DNA from 2 places in the Kitasatospora sp. NPDC054939 genome. Region 2 is predicted to be linked to the other one. Evidence: riboswitches for the same ligand, from Rfam matches in the RefSeq annotation. Region 2 holds a riboswitch; the other holds the start of a gene.
The links. A riboswitch is a leader RNA that binds a small molecule or an ion and turns the genes downstream of it on or off. The one in region 2 is predicted to bind ZMP and ZTP.
Positions count from the first base shown of each region.

Region 1: linked by a shared signal. The riboswitch ahead of ACWGB8_RS00955 (glycine hydroxymethyltransferase) and the one ahead of ACWGB8_RS03370 (phosphoribosylaminoimidazolecarboxamide formyltransferase) in region 2 are both predicted to bind ZMP and ZTP.

Region 1 is NZ_JBSGXP010000002.1:44,600-49,941, forward strand. It holds gene ACWGB8_RS00955 (glycine hydroxymethyltransferase) at 1-1,236, opposite strand, end outside; ZMP/ZTP riboswitch at 1,256-1,353, opposite strand; gene ACWGB8_RS00960 (ABC transporter permease) at 1,659-2,654, shown strand; gene ACWGB8_RS00965 (ABC transporter substrate-binding protein) at 2,769-4,520, shown strand; gene ACWGB8_RS00970 (ABC transporter permease) at 4,671-5,342, shown strand, end outside.
Region 2 is NZ_JBSGXP010000006.1:12,014-17,355, forward strand. It holds gene ACWGB8_RS03360 (aminotransferase class I/II-fold pyridoxal phosphate-dependent enzyme) at 50-1,090, opposite strand; gene ACWGB8_RS03365 (radical SAM protein) at 1,087-2,430, opposite strand; gene ACWGB8_RS03370 (phosphoribosylaminoimidazolecarboxamide formyltransferase) at 2,593-3,750, opposite strand; ZMP/ZTP riboswitch at 3,786-3,870, opposite strand; gene ACWGB8_RS03375 (SEL1-like repeat protein) at 4,402-5,342, opposite strand, start outside.

The sequences.
Region 1 (5,342 bases), on a different contig from region 2:
GTTGGGGTCCTGCGGGACGGCGTTGCGGTTGGTGACGATGCCGGAGTCCAGCAGTGCGGCCTCGGCCTGACGGCCGGTCAGGCCGTAGCCGGTGACGTCGGCGAGCACCAGGTGGTTGTCGGTGCCGCCGGTGACCAGGCGGGCGCCGCGGCGCAGCAGGCCCTCGGCGAGGGCGTTCGCGTTGTCGACGACCTGCCGGGCGTACTGCCGGAACTCGGGGCGGCGGGCCTCGGCGAAGGCGACGGCCTTGGCGGCCATCACGTGCGAGAGCGGGCCGCCGAGGACCAGCGGGCAGCCGCGGTCCACGTACTCGGCGAGTTCGGAGGTGCAGAGCACCATGCCGCCGCGCGGGCCGCGCAGCGACTTGTGGGTGGTGGTGGTGACGATGTGGGCGTGCGGCACGGGGTCGTGGTCGCCGGTGAGCACCTTGCCCGCGACCAGGCCGGCGAAGTGTGCCATGTCGACCATCAGGGTCGCGCCGACCTCGTCGGCGATCTCGCGCATGAGGCGGAAGTTCACCAGCCGCGGGTAGGCCGAGTAGCCCGCGACCAGGATGAGCGGGCGGAACTCGCGGGCGGTGGCGCGCAGGGCGTCGTAGTCGATCAGGCCGGTGGCCGGGTCGGTGCCGTAGCTGCGCTGCTCGAACATCTTGCCGGAGATGTTGGGGCGGAAGCCGTGGGTGAGGTGGCCGCCGGTGTCGAGGGACATGCCGAGCATCCGCTGGTTGCCGAGTTCGGCGCGCAGTTCGGCCCAGTCCTGCTCGCCGAGGTCGTTGACGTTGCGGACGCCGGCCCGCTGCAGGGCCGGGCTCTCGACGCGCTGCGAGAGGACGGCCCAGAAGGCGACCAGGTTGGCGTCGATGCCGGAGTGCGGCTGGACGTAGGCGTGTTCGGCGCCGAAGAGGGCACGGGCGTGCTCGGCGGCGAGCGACTCGACGGTGTCGACGTTGCGGCAGCCCGCGTAGAAGCGGCGGCCGGCGGTGCCCTCGGCGTACTTGTCGCTGAGCCAGTTGCCCATGGCGAGCAGGACGGCCGGGGAGGCGTAGTTCTCGCTGGCGATCAGCTTGAGGGACTCGCGCTGGTCGGCGATCTCGCGGCCGATGGCGTCGGCGATCCGGGGCTCGACGGCGCGTACGACGTCGAGGGCGCTGCGGAAGGCGGTGTTGGCCGCGGCGTCGGCGGCGGTGTGCGGGGCGGCGGGGGCGCCGGTCGCGGGTGCGGTGGGGTGCTCGGCCATGACGGTCTCCTGCGGAGGATCGGACGGCCCAGGCGCACGGCAACTGATACGTGATTCGGCACGGGGCCGCTTCCCGATGGTCGATTCCATCCCTGCGCGCCAGTCGCGGCCCATGCGGATCGTACCAATGCGGCGGGTCCTGTGGCGGAGATCTCACCATGCGGGACGGCGGCGGACATGACACGACTTTTGCGGCGTTATGCCCGTTCCTGTGCAACGGCAGTATTGCCGCACCGTGAAGCCGTCGGCGCAGCCGAAACAATTCCGCCGAGCACTCCTCCGAATGATTTGCGGAACTCCCGGCGCATCCGATCCAATGACGTCCGTCGGCCCTCCGGGAAACCCCCGGAATGGCCGTCCGGAAATGTACGTCGGCGCACCCGCACCACGGGGCGGCGGAGAATTCGGGGAGTACGGCTCGCATGGCAGTGGTCGAATCGGTCGAAGCGCCCGTCGGGGACTCCCCGGCCTCCCCGGCACCCGCCCCGCACGGCCCGCTGCGCACCGTGCTGCACCGGCTGCGCCGCGACCGGGTCGGCGCCGCCGCCCTCGCCGTGGTGGCCGCCTTCCTGCTGCTGGCCCTGGCCGCCCCGCCGATCTCCGCCCTGTACGGGAAGAACCCGGTGGAGCACTACGGGCAGAACACTCCCGGGCTGCTGAGCGACGGCGGGCTCCCGGTGCTGCCGAACGGCGGGATCTCGGGCGACTTCTGGTTCGGACTGGAGCCGGGCCTGGGCCGGGACGTGTTCACCCAACTGCTGTACGGCATCCGCACCTCGCTGCTGATCGCCTTCGCCGCGGCGGCCGTCACCACCGTGCTCGGGGTGCTGGCCGGGGTCGCGGTGGGCTACCTGGGCGGGCTCGCCGACCGGCTCTTCGGCTTCCTCTCGAACGTCCTGCTCGCCTTCCCGACCCTGCTCCTGCTGCTCGCGCTGAGCCCGGTGATCCAGTCCCGCCTGGTCGACCCGGGCACCGCCGAACCGGAGTGGATGCAGTTCCTGGTGCTGATCCTGGTGTTCTCGGCGTTCGGCTGGATTCCGCTCGCGCTTTCCCTGCGGGCTTCCGTGCGGTCGCTCCGGGAAAGGGATTTCGTGCAGTCCGCACGGGCCCAGGGGGCAGGCGGATTCCATATCGTCGTGCGCGAACTCCTGCCGAATGTCCGGGCGCAGCTGCTGGTGCACGCGACCATGGCGGTGCCGGCGTTCGTGGCCTCCGAGGCGGTGCTGTCCTTCCTCGGGGTGGGGATCACCGAGCCGGTGCCGGACTGGGGCCGGATGATCGCGCGCGGCTCCGAGGTCTTCCGGGCCGATCCGACGTACATGGCCTTCCCCGGCGTGGCCCTGCTGGTCTTCGTGCTCGCCTTCAACCTGCTCGGGGACGCGGTGCGCGACGCACTCGACCCCCGCGCCTCCCGCTGAGCGGTCCGCGCCCCGCACCACCGGACCCGCCGCCCCCGATCCGCACCCCCTCCGCACCGTTCCCACGGTTCCACCTTGATCGCCCCGGATGCCCGGGGCAGGGAGAGATTCGCCATGCGCTGGATCAAACCGTCCCTCGCCGTCGTCGCCACCGCGCTGCTGGCGACCTCCTGCTCGGCCGGCGCGGGCACCGGCGGCCCCGGTGGCACCGCCGCCCCGAAGGACACCTCGCCGCTGACCGCGGCGCTCGGCACCGAGAAGGACAGTGCCGGGCCCGCACCCGCCGTCCCCGGGGCCCGCCCGGGCGGCACGGTGAACGTGTACAACACCACCGACTTCCGCCACCTGGACCCGCAGAAGGTGTACGCCGGCGCCGCGTACAACACCTCGCTGCTCTGGGGCCGCCAGCTGACCCAGTACCAGGTGGTGGACGGGAAGGCGAAGCTGGTCGGCGACCTGGCCACCGACACCGGGCAGCCCTCGGACGGCGGCCGCACCTGGACATACCGGCTGAAGCAGGGCGTCGCCTGGGAGGACGGGCAGCCGATCACCTCCCAGCAGGTCAAGTACGGCATCCAGCGCAGCTTCGGCAAGGGCTACGAGGTCGGCCCGCCGTACTGGCCGCAGTGGCTGACCGGCGAGGCGAGCTACGAGGCGGCGCGCAAGAAGTACGGCGGCCCGCAGGACGGCGACCTCGCCGCGATCGAGACGCCGGACGACCGCACCCTCGTCCTCCGCTTCCCGCAGCCGCAGGCCGACGTGCCGTACATGGCGGCGCAGTCCTCGTCCTCGCCGGTGCGCAAGGACAAGGACACCGGCACCGACTACGACCGGCTGCCGTTCGCCAGCGGCCCGTACCGGATCGCCGAGCACGTCCAGAACACCCGCCTGGTGCTGGAGCGCAACCCGCACTGGAAGCCGGAGACCGACCCGATCCGCAGCCAGTACCCGGAGAGGTTCGTCTTCACCTTCGGCAAGGAGGCGCTCAACATCAACCAGGAGATCCTCTCCGGGCGGGACGGCGGCGCCGACGCCACCACCGTCGCCACCCAGCTCTCCCCCGAGCTGTACCAGACGGTCGACACCGACCCGAAGGCCAGGGACCTGGTGGTGACGGGCCGCCAGGGCGCCTTCGTCACCCAGCTGGTGATCAACAACGAGCGGGTGAAGGACGTCGAGGTCCGCCGGGCGCTGCACCTGGCGTACCCGCGCCAGCAGGCCCGCCAGGTGCTCGGCGGCAGCCGGGTCGGCGAACTGGCGAGCACGCTCAGCTCGCCGGCGCTGGTCGACTGGCAGAAGTACGACCTGTACCCGGCCAAGCCGGACGGCGACCCGGAGGCCGCCAAGCAGGCGCTCGCCAAGGCCGCGCAGCCGCCGGCGAGCCTCACCTACGCCTACGCCAACACGCCCAACGGGCAGCGGGTGGCGCAGGTGCTGGTGGACGGCTTCGCCAGGGCCGGGATCACGATCGTGCCCAAGCCGGTCGACCCCAAGGCGCTGCTGGACGAGGCGCACCGCCCCGACTCGCCGTACGACCTGTTCGAGGAGACCAGCTCGGTCGACTGGCCGACGCCCTCCACGCTGATCCCGTTCTCCTTCGACGGCCGGGCCAACAGCGACCTGAACTCGGCCCGCTACCGCAACGCCGCGGTCGACCGGGAGATCGACCGGATCAACGGGATCGGCGACCCGAAGGAGAAGGCCAAGGAGCTGTACGCGCTGGAGCGGACCGTGATGAAGGAGCTGCCGGTGCTGCCGTTCGCCTACCCGAACGTCAACCAGCTGCGCGGCAGCAACGTGGGCGGCACGTTCATCCACCCGATCTACGGCTCGGTCAGCCTGGCCTGGGTGTACCTGAAGTCCTGACCCCCGCCGGCCCGCCCGTCGGCCCGGCGCCCCGTCACCCGACGCCCGGCGCCCGGCGGGCGGGCCCGCCCGCCGCACGCACCCACGCCCACCGCACGCACCACCGACCCGCCCACCACGCCACCGTTTCGCACCGTTCGGACAAGGCCCATGCTCTCCTTCGCCCTGCGGCGGACCCTCCAGGCGTTCGCCGTCCTGCTCGCGGTCTCCGCCGCCGCGTTCGCCCTCTTCTACGCCGCCCCCGCCGACCCGGCCCGCGCCGCCTGCGGCCCGCGCTGCGACTCCGGCCAGGTCGCGGCGGTCCGCCAGAGCATGGGGCTGGACCAGCCGCTCCTCACCCAGTACACCGAGTACCTCGCCGGGATCGTGGCCGGCCGGGAGATCGCGGACGTCGACGGCTCGCCCATCGACTGCGCGGCACCCTGCCTCGGCTACTCCTACCGGCTGCACCAGCCGGTCACCGAGGCGCTGGTGGACCACCTGCCGGTCACCTTCTCGCTGACCGCGGGCGCCCTCGCGGTGCTGGTGGTGTTCGGCCTGGGCACCGGCTTCGTGACCGCGCTGCGGCACGGCACCCGCACCGACCGGCTGCTGTCCGGCTTCACCCTGGTCGGCGCCAGCGTCCAGATCTACTTCCTCGGGTACGTCGCCCAGTGGGGGCTGGTGTACACCACCGGGCTGCTGCCGCTGCCCTCCTACACCCCGCCGGCCGAGGACCCGGCCGCCTGGGCGGGCGGGATGCTGCTGCCCTGGATCGTCCTCGGGTTCGTCAACTCGGCGGTCTTCGCCCGGCTCTCGCGCTCACAGCTGCTGGAGACGATG
Region 2 (5,342 bases):
GGGCGATAGGAGGGTTCCACCGACATCAACTGTCAGTGGACCCGGATCCTCACACTCCCCCTGCTGGACCGGAAGCACGCGGAGGCCAAGGACCTCCCCGGGCTGCATCGGCGAGGCTGGTCAGGACGGAGCCGGACCAGTTGCTCTCCCCGAACACGCTGACGGGAACGGCGAGCACGCCGTACTCGCGCCGGAGCGTCTCCGCCGGGATGTCGACCGGGAAGAAGTAGTTGCCGGGACAGGTCCGGCTCGCCGTGGGAATCGCCCCGAGCACCTCGTCCGGCAACCGTTCGAACAACCGCTCAGCCCGTGCGGCCAGTTCGTCGACGACCTGCCGGGGCACGTCGCGGTGCTCGGTCAGCAGGCGGTCGGCGAGCAGGAGCTGGGCCGGCGTCGGCGGATCCGCCCGGAACGCGGCGGCCAGTTCGGCCTGCTCCGGGCCCAGCAGGACCACACCGAACGTACGTGGCCACAGCCATCCCTTGGTGACCGAGTGCAGCAGGACCGCACGACCGGTGTCCAGCAGTCGCCGAGTGCCGGCGGCGAGCGGGGCTCCCAGGTCGTAGACGCTGTCGATCAGCAGGGAGCGGTGAGGTGACTCCCCCAGCCATGCGATCACCGCATCGCACTCGGCGTCGGACAGGTACCGGCCGAGCGGCTTGCTGGGGTTGGCGAGCAGCAGGTACTCGGGCCGGTCGTCCGCCGGCGCACTCGGCAGGACCGGCGCCGGCAGTGTCGGGTAGGACGCGGGCACCAGGCCCGCCGCGTGGGCCAGCTCGAAGTAGACCGGGTACACGTCGCCGGGCAGCCACAGCCGCGCCTGCACGGCGCGCAGCCGGTGGAACACCACACCGAGCCCGTGCCGGACCCCACGGGAGACCATGGCGCGGCCGGACCACTCCTCCGGCAGCTCGTACCGCCGCAGCCAGGCACGAGCGAGATCGCACCGGTACACCGTCCTCACGTCGGTCGGCGGCTCCGGCTGCAGCGGAGCGAGCGCCCGGTACACGTTGGTCTCGGCGGCGTCCAGGAGCGACGGGGCGGCCTTGAGCCGGAGCTGCCGGAATTCCTGGAACTCCTCGTACCTCATGCCACCGCCCCTTCCGGCACGATCTCGCTGGCCCGGTCCTCCAGGGAGGCGTAGCAGCGCCCGTCGGCCAGGACGTTCCAGCTGCGCGCGATCCCGTGGGTGCGCTCCCAGAGCAGGCTGGGCTCGGTGTAGGCGGCGATCCGTATCGGCCGGCCGTCCCAGCTGCCGTCGTAGACCGGCGCGCCCCAGGGCAGGCGGCTCGCCGGTTCGAAGCCGTGCTGCTCGGCGAACCGGGTGACGACGGACAGCGAGACCTGGTGCTCCCGGCTCCAGACATTGGCGGCGCGCTCGAAGTAGAGCGACTCCGTACTGGTGGAGACGTAGAGCTCCTTGAAGCAGACCTCCTCGACACCGAGCGCCGCTGCCCACGACAGGTAGTCGGCGACGCCGGCCGCATCGGCCACACCGCCGTGCTGGAGCACGCAGATCAGCCTCATCCGCAGCCCCGGCCAGCGGTCACGTCCCGAGCGCCAGGTGTCGACGACGGAGCTCACCGGTGTGCGCAGCATCATCAGCCGCTCGCTGACGGCGTCGTCCTGGTGGTGCCGGGAGACCGCCAGCACACTCAGGCCTGCGGAGCCCAGCGCGGCCAGTCGGTCGGCCCGGTCGGCGTGCGTGCCCTTCGCCAGAGTGTGCGCATTGGTGATCAGGACGACCTTCGGGAAGGCCGCCGAGCAGGCGGACACCAGCCTCAGCTGCTGATCGAACGGTATGAGCGTGGGCTCCCCGCCGCCGGTGATCACCGCACGCTCGGCACCCGCCGCACGGGCGCGCTCCAGCCACGGGCCGACCAGGTCCCACGGGACGCGTGCCGGCGCCTGGTCGGTGGAGATCGAGGCCGCGGAGAAGCAGAACGAACACCGGGCCTGGCAGGCGGAAGCGACCGGCAGAATCGAAACCGAGCGCGGTCGCATGTCGGCGTAGCGACGCAGTGCCGATCCGTGCAGGTGAAGGGAAGCCGCCATCGCATCCTCGACGGTCGTCGGGCGTAGCGTGAACTCGTCGTCGCCCACCTGGTCGAGCTCGTGGACGGCCGACAACCGGACGCGGGGCTCGTGCAGTTCCATGCCGAGGCCGGTCGACACGTTGGGCACCAGCGCGTCGGGGTCCACCGCGGTTTCCAGCACCAGCAGCCGGTCGCCCGGAATGGCCAGACGGTCCAGCAGGCGTCGCGCCTTGCCGATGCCGATACCCAACTCCGCACGGGTCAGCAGGTGGAACCGGTCGGGGTAGGTACTCTCCGGGATGCCCGCCTTCCCGTAGGCGAACGCGTACTTGTCGAAGCCCTTCGCGAAGTTCGACAGCACGATGACGTGGAAGCGCTGGTCGCTACGGTTCATCCCGTCATCATGCATGAACGGGTCTCCTACTGATCATTGATATTTCGGGATCGGCGCTCCGGCATCGGGGCCGGCAGAGCCTCGAAGGCCGGGTGGAGGCCCGGCGGGCAGCAGGGCCCCGGCGGGTCCCCGCCGGGTGGAGCGGGGACCTGATCGGGATCCTCAGTGGTGGAACAGCCTGAGTCCGGTGCGGATGAGAGCGATCCGATGCTCGCGGCAGGCATCCTCGACGTCGGTGGATCGGATGGATCCGCCCGGTTCGGCGATGTAGGCAACGCCGTGCCGGTGGGCGTGGTCGACGTTGTCGCGGAACGGCAGGGCGCCGTCCGAGACGAAGGCCACCTCGGCCAGTCCCGCGAGCCACTGCCTGCGCTGCTCGTCGGTCAACTCGGGTGCGGGTGCGGACAGGACCGTCGACAGGCGTGCGCTCTCGTCCGGGGTGAGGTCGCCCTCGATGTAGCGGATCTGCCAGTTGATGCGGTCCTGGCGCCGGGTGCCCGGTTGGAAGGAGAGCGCACGGACGGCGGGGTGGCGCCGCAGCCACCAGGTGTCGGTCTTCGCGCCCGCCAGGCGGGTGCAGTCGACGCGGGACTGCTGGCCGGCACCGATGCCCAGGGTCGCCCCACCACGCAGGTAGCAGACGGAGTTGGACTGGGTGTAGCGCAGGACCGCCAGGCCCAGCAGGAGGTCCTCGGCCGCCGTGGTCGGCAGCGTGCCGCATACGACGTTGTCCAGCAGGGCGGTGGACAACCTCACCTCGTCGCGCTGCTGGGACAGCCGCAGGCCGAACACCTCCCGTGCCTCGTGCTGCGGGGGTGTGAACGCCTGGTCCGCTTCCATGACCAGGAAGCGGCCGTTCTTCTTCCTGCTGAGCGTCGCGACGGTGCCGGGGGCGTAGCCGGGGGCGATGACGCCGTCGCAGACCACGCGGGACAGCAGTTCGGCGAGTTCGGTGTCGACCGGGTGCGACACGGCGGCGAAGTCGCCGTAGGAGGACTTGGGATCGGCGTCGCGGGCGCGCAGGTACGCGCTGGTGAGCGCACCGACACTGTCGCGGTCGATGCCGTAGAGCTCGCCGGTGACGTCATCAACGGGTCCCGCCACGGCCGCACCGGCGGGCGAGACGTGCTTGAAGGAGGCCGCGGCCGGCCGGTTCAGAGCTCGGCTCGCTTCCAGCACCAGCTGCCAGCTGTTGAGCGCGTCCAGCATGTTGATGTAGGACGGGCTGCCCTGCAACACCCGGACCGGCAACCGGCCGAGCTGCACCGGCGCGGTAGAAGCAGCCACCTGCTGCGGGTTGATCCCATAGCGCAGATCCACGTCATAGCCTCCTTCGTCAGCGGGAACATCACTGACGCAGGCGCCCAGGCGGTCGACGCTCACGCGGGAACACGGTCGCTCCCCGGTGGTTCTCCACCCTCGCCAGTCGCGACCGGACACGATGCTACCCGCAGGAGCCCACACCTGGTTTCGCACATGGTTCCGCACTCGCGGCAGCGGAAGGGGCACCAGGGACCACGGCCGGCCTCGGGGCGGCCGGTTGCAGGGCCGCGGCCGGGTATCGGGGCGGCCGATTGCAGGGCCGCGACCGGGCGTTCGCCCTGCCGCAGGACCGGGCGGTCTGGGTAGCGGAACCGGGGCCTTCCGCAGGTGAGCAGGTCCGGCCGGGCCTGCTCACCTGCAGGGGCCCGGCACCGGGACAGGGCATCTGGTGCGTGTGCCGGCCGGGCGCATCTCATCGGTCGGGAGATCATCCGAACCGGCCGGGCGACTCGGCGGCTACCGCCACGGGCGCGTGGGAGTGCCGTCGGGATCCAGCCCGTACTTCCACCACACCGAACCGGGCGAGACAGTGCCGTGCTGCGCGCCGGCGGTCTGCCGGGCTACGGCTTCGGCGCCGCTCCGGCCCCCGGCCTCCTCCCGCATCCGGGCAAGACGGTCCATGGCGTCCGGGTGGCCGGCGTCGGCGGCCTACCGGGCTATGGTTTCGGCACCCTCCCAGTCCCCGGCCAACTCCCGTATCCAGGCAAGGTCGTGGAGTGCATTGGGGTTGCCGGCACCGGCGGCCTGCTGGGCGAGGGCCTCGGCTCCTTCCCGATCCCCGGCCTCCTCCCGCATCAGGGCGAGGCGGTACAGGGCGTCCGGGTCTCCGCTATCGGCCGCCTGCCGGAACAGGGCTTCGGCACCCTCCCCGTCCCCGGCCTCCCGCCGCATCAAGGCGAGGCTGCGGAGGGCGCGGGGGTGGCCGGCCCGGAGCGTCCGCCCGGCGAGGGCTTCGGCACCCTCCCGGTCCCCGGCCTCCTCCCGCATCCGCACGAGGTCGTGCAGGGCATCGGTGTAGCCGGCACCGGCGGCCTGCTGGGCGAGGGCCTCGGCTCCTTCCCGATCCCCGGCCCGCTCCCGCATCCAGGCGAGACGATGCAAGGCGTCCGGGGCACCGGCATCGGCAGCCCGCCGGAACAAGGCTTCGGCACCGTCCCCGTCCCCGGCCTCCTCCCGCATCCGCGCGAGGTTGTACCGGGCACGGGGGTAGCCGGCGTCGGCAGCCTGCCGGTACAGGGCTTCGGCGCCCTCCCGCTCCCCGGCCCGCTCCCGCATCCGTGCCAGGCGATGCAGGGCATACGGATCGCCGGCGGCGGCAGCCTGCCGGTACAGGGCTTCGGCGCCTGCCCGGTCCCCCGCCCGCTCACGTATCCGGGCCAGACCGTCCACGGCATAGGGGTCGCCGGCATCGGCGGCCCGCCGGGCCAGAGCTTCGGCCAGGTCCCGGTCCCCGGCCTGCTCGCGTATCCGGGCGAGACCGGCCAAGGCATAGGGGTCGCCGGCGTCAGCGGCCCGCCGGGCCAGGGTTTCGGCACCTTCCCGGTCCCCGGCCGCCTCCCGTACCCAGGCGAGAGCGTGCAGACCAAAGG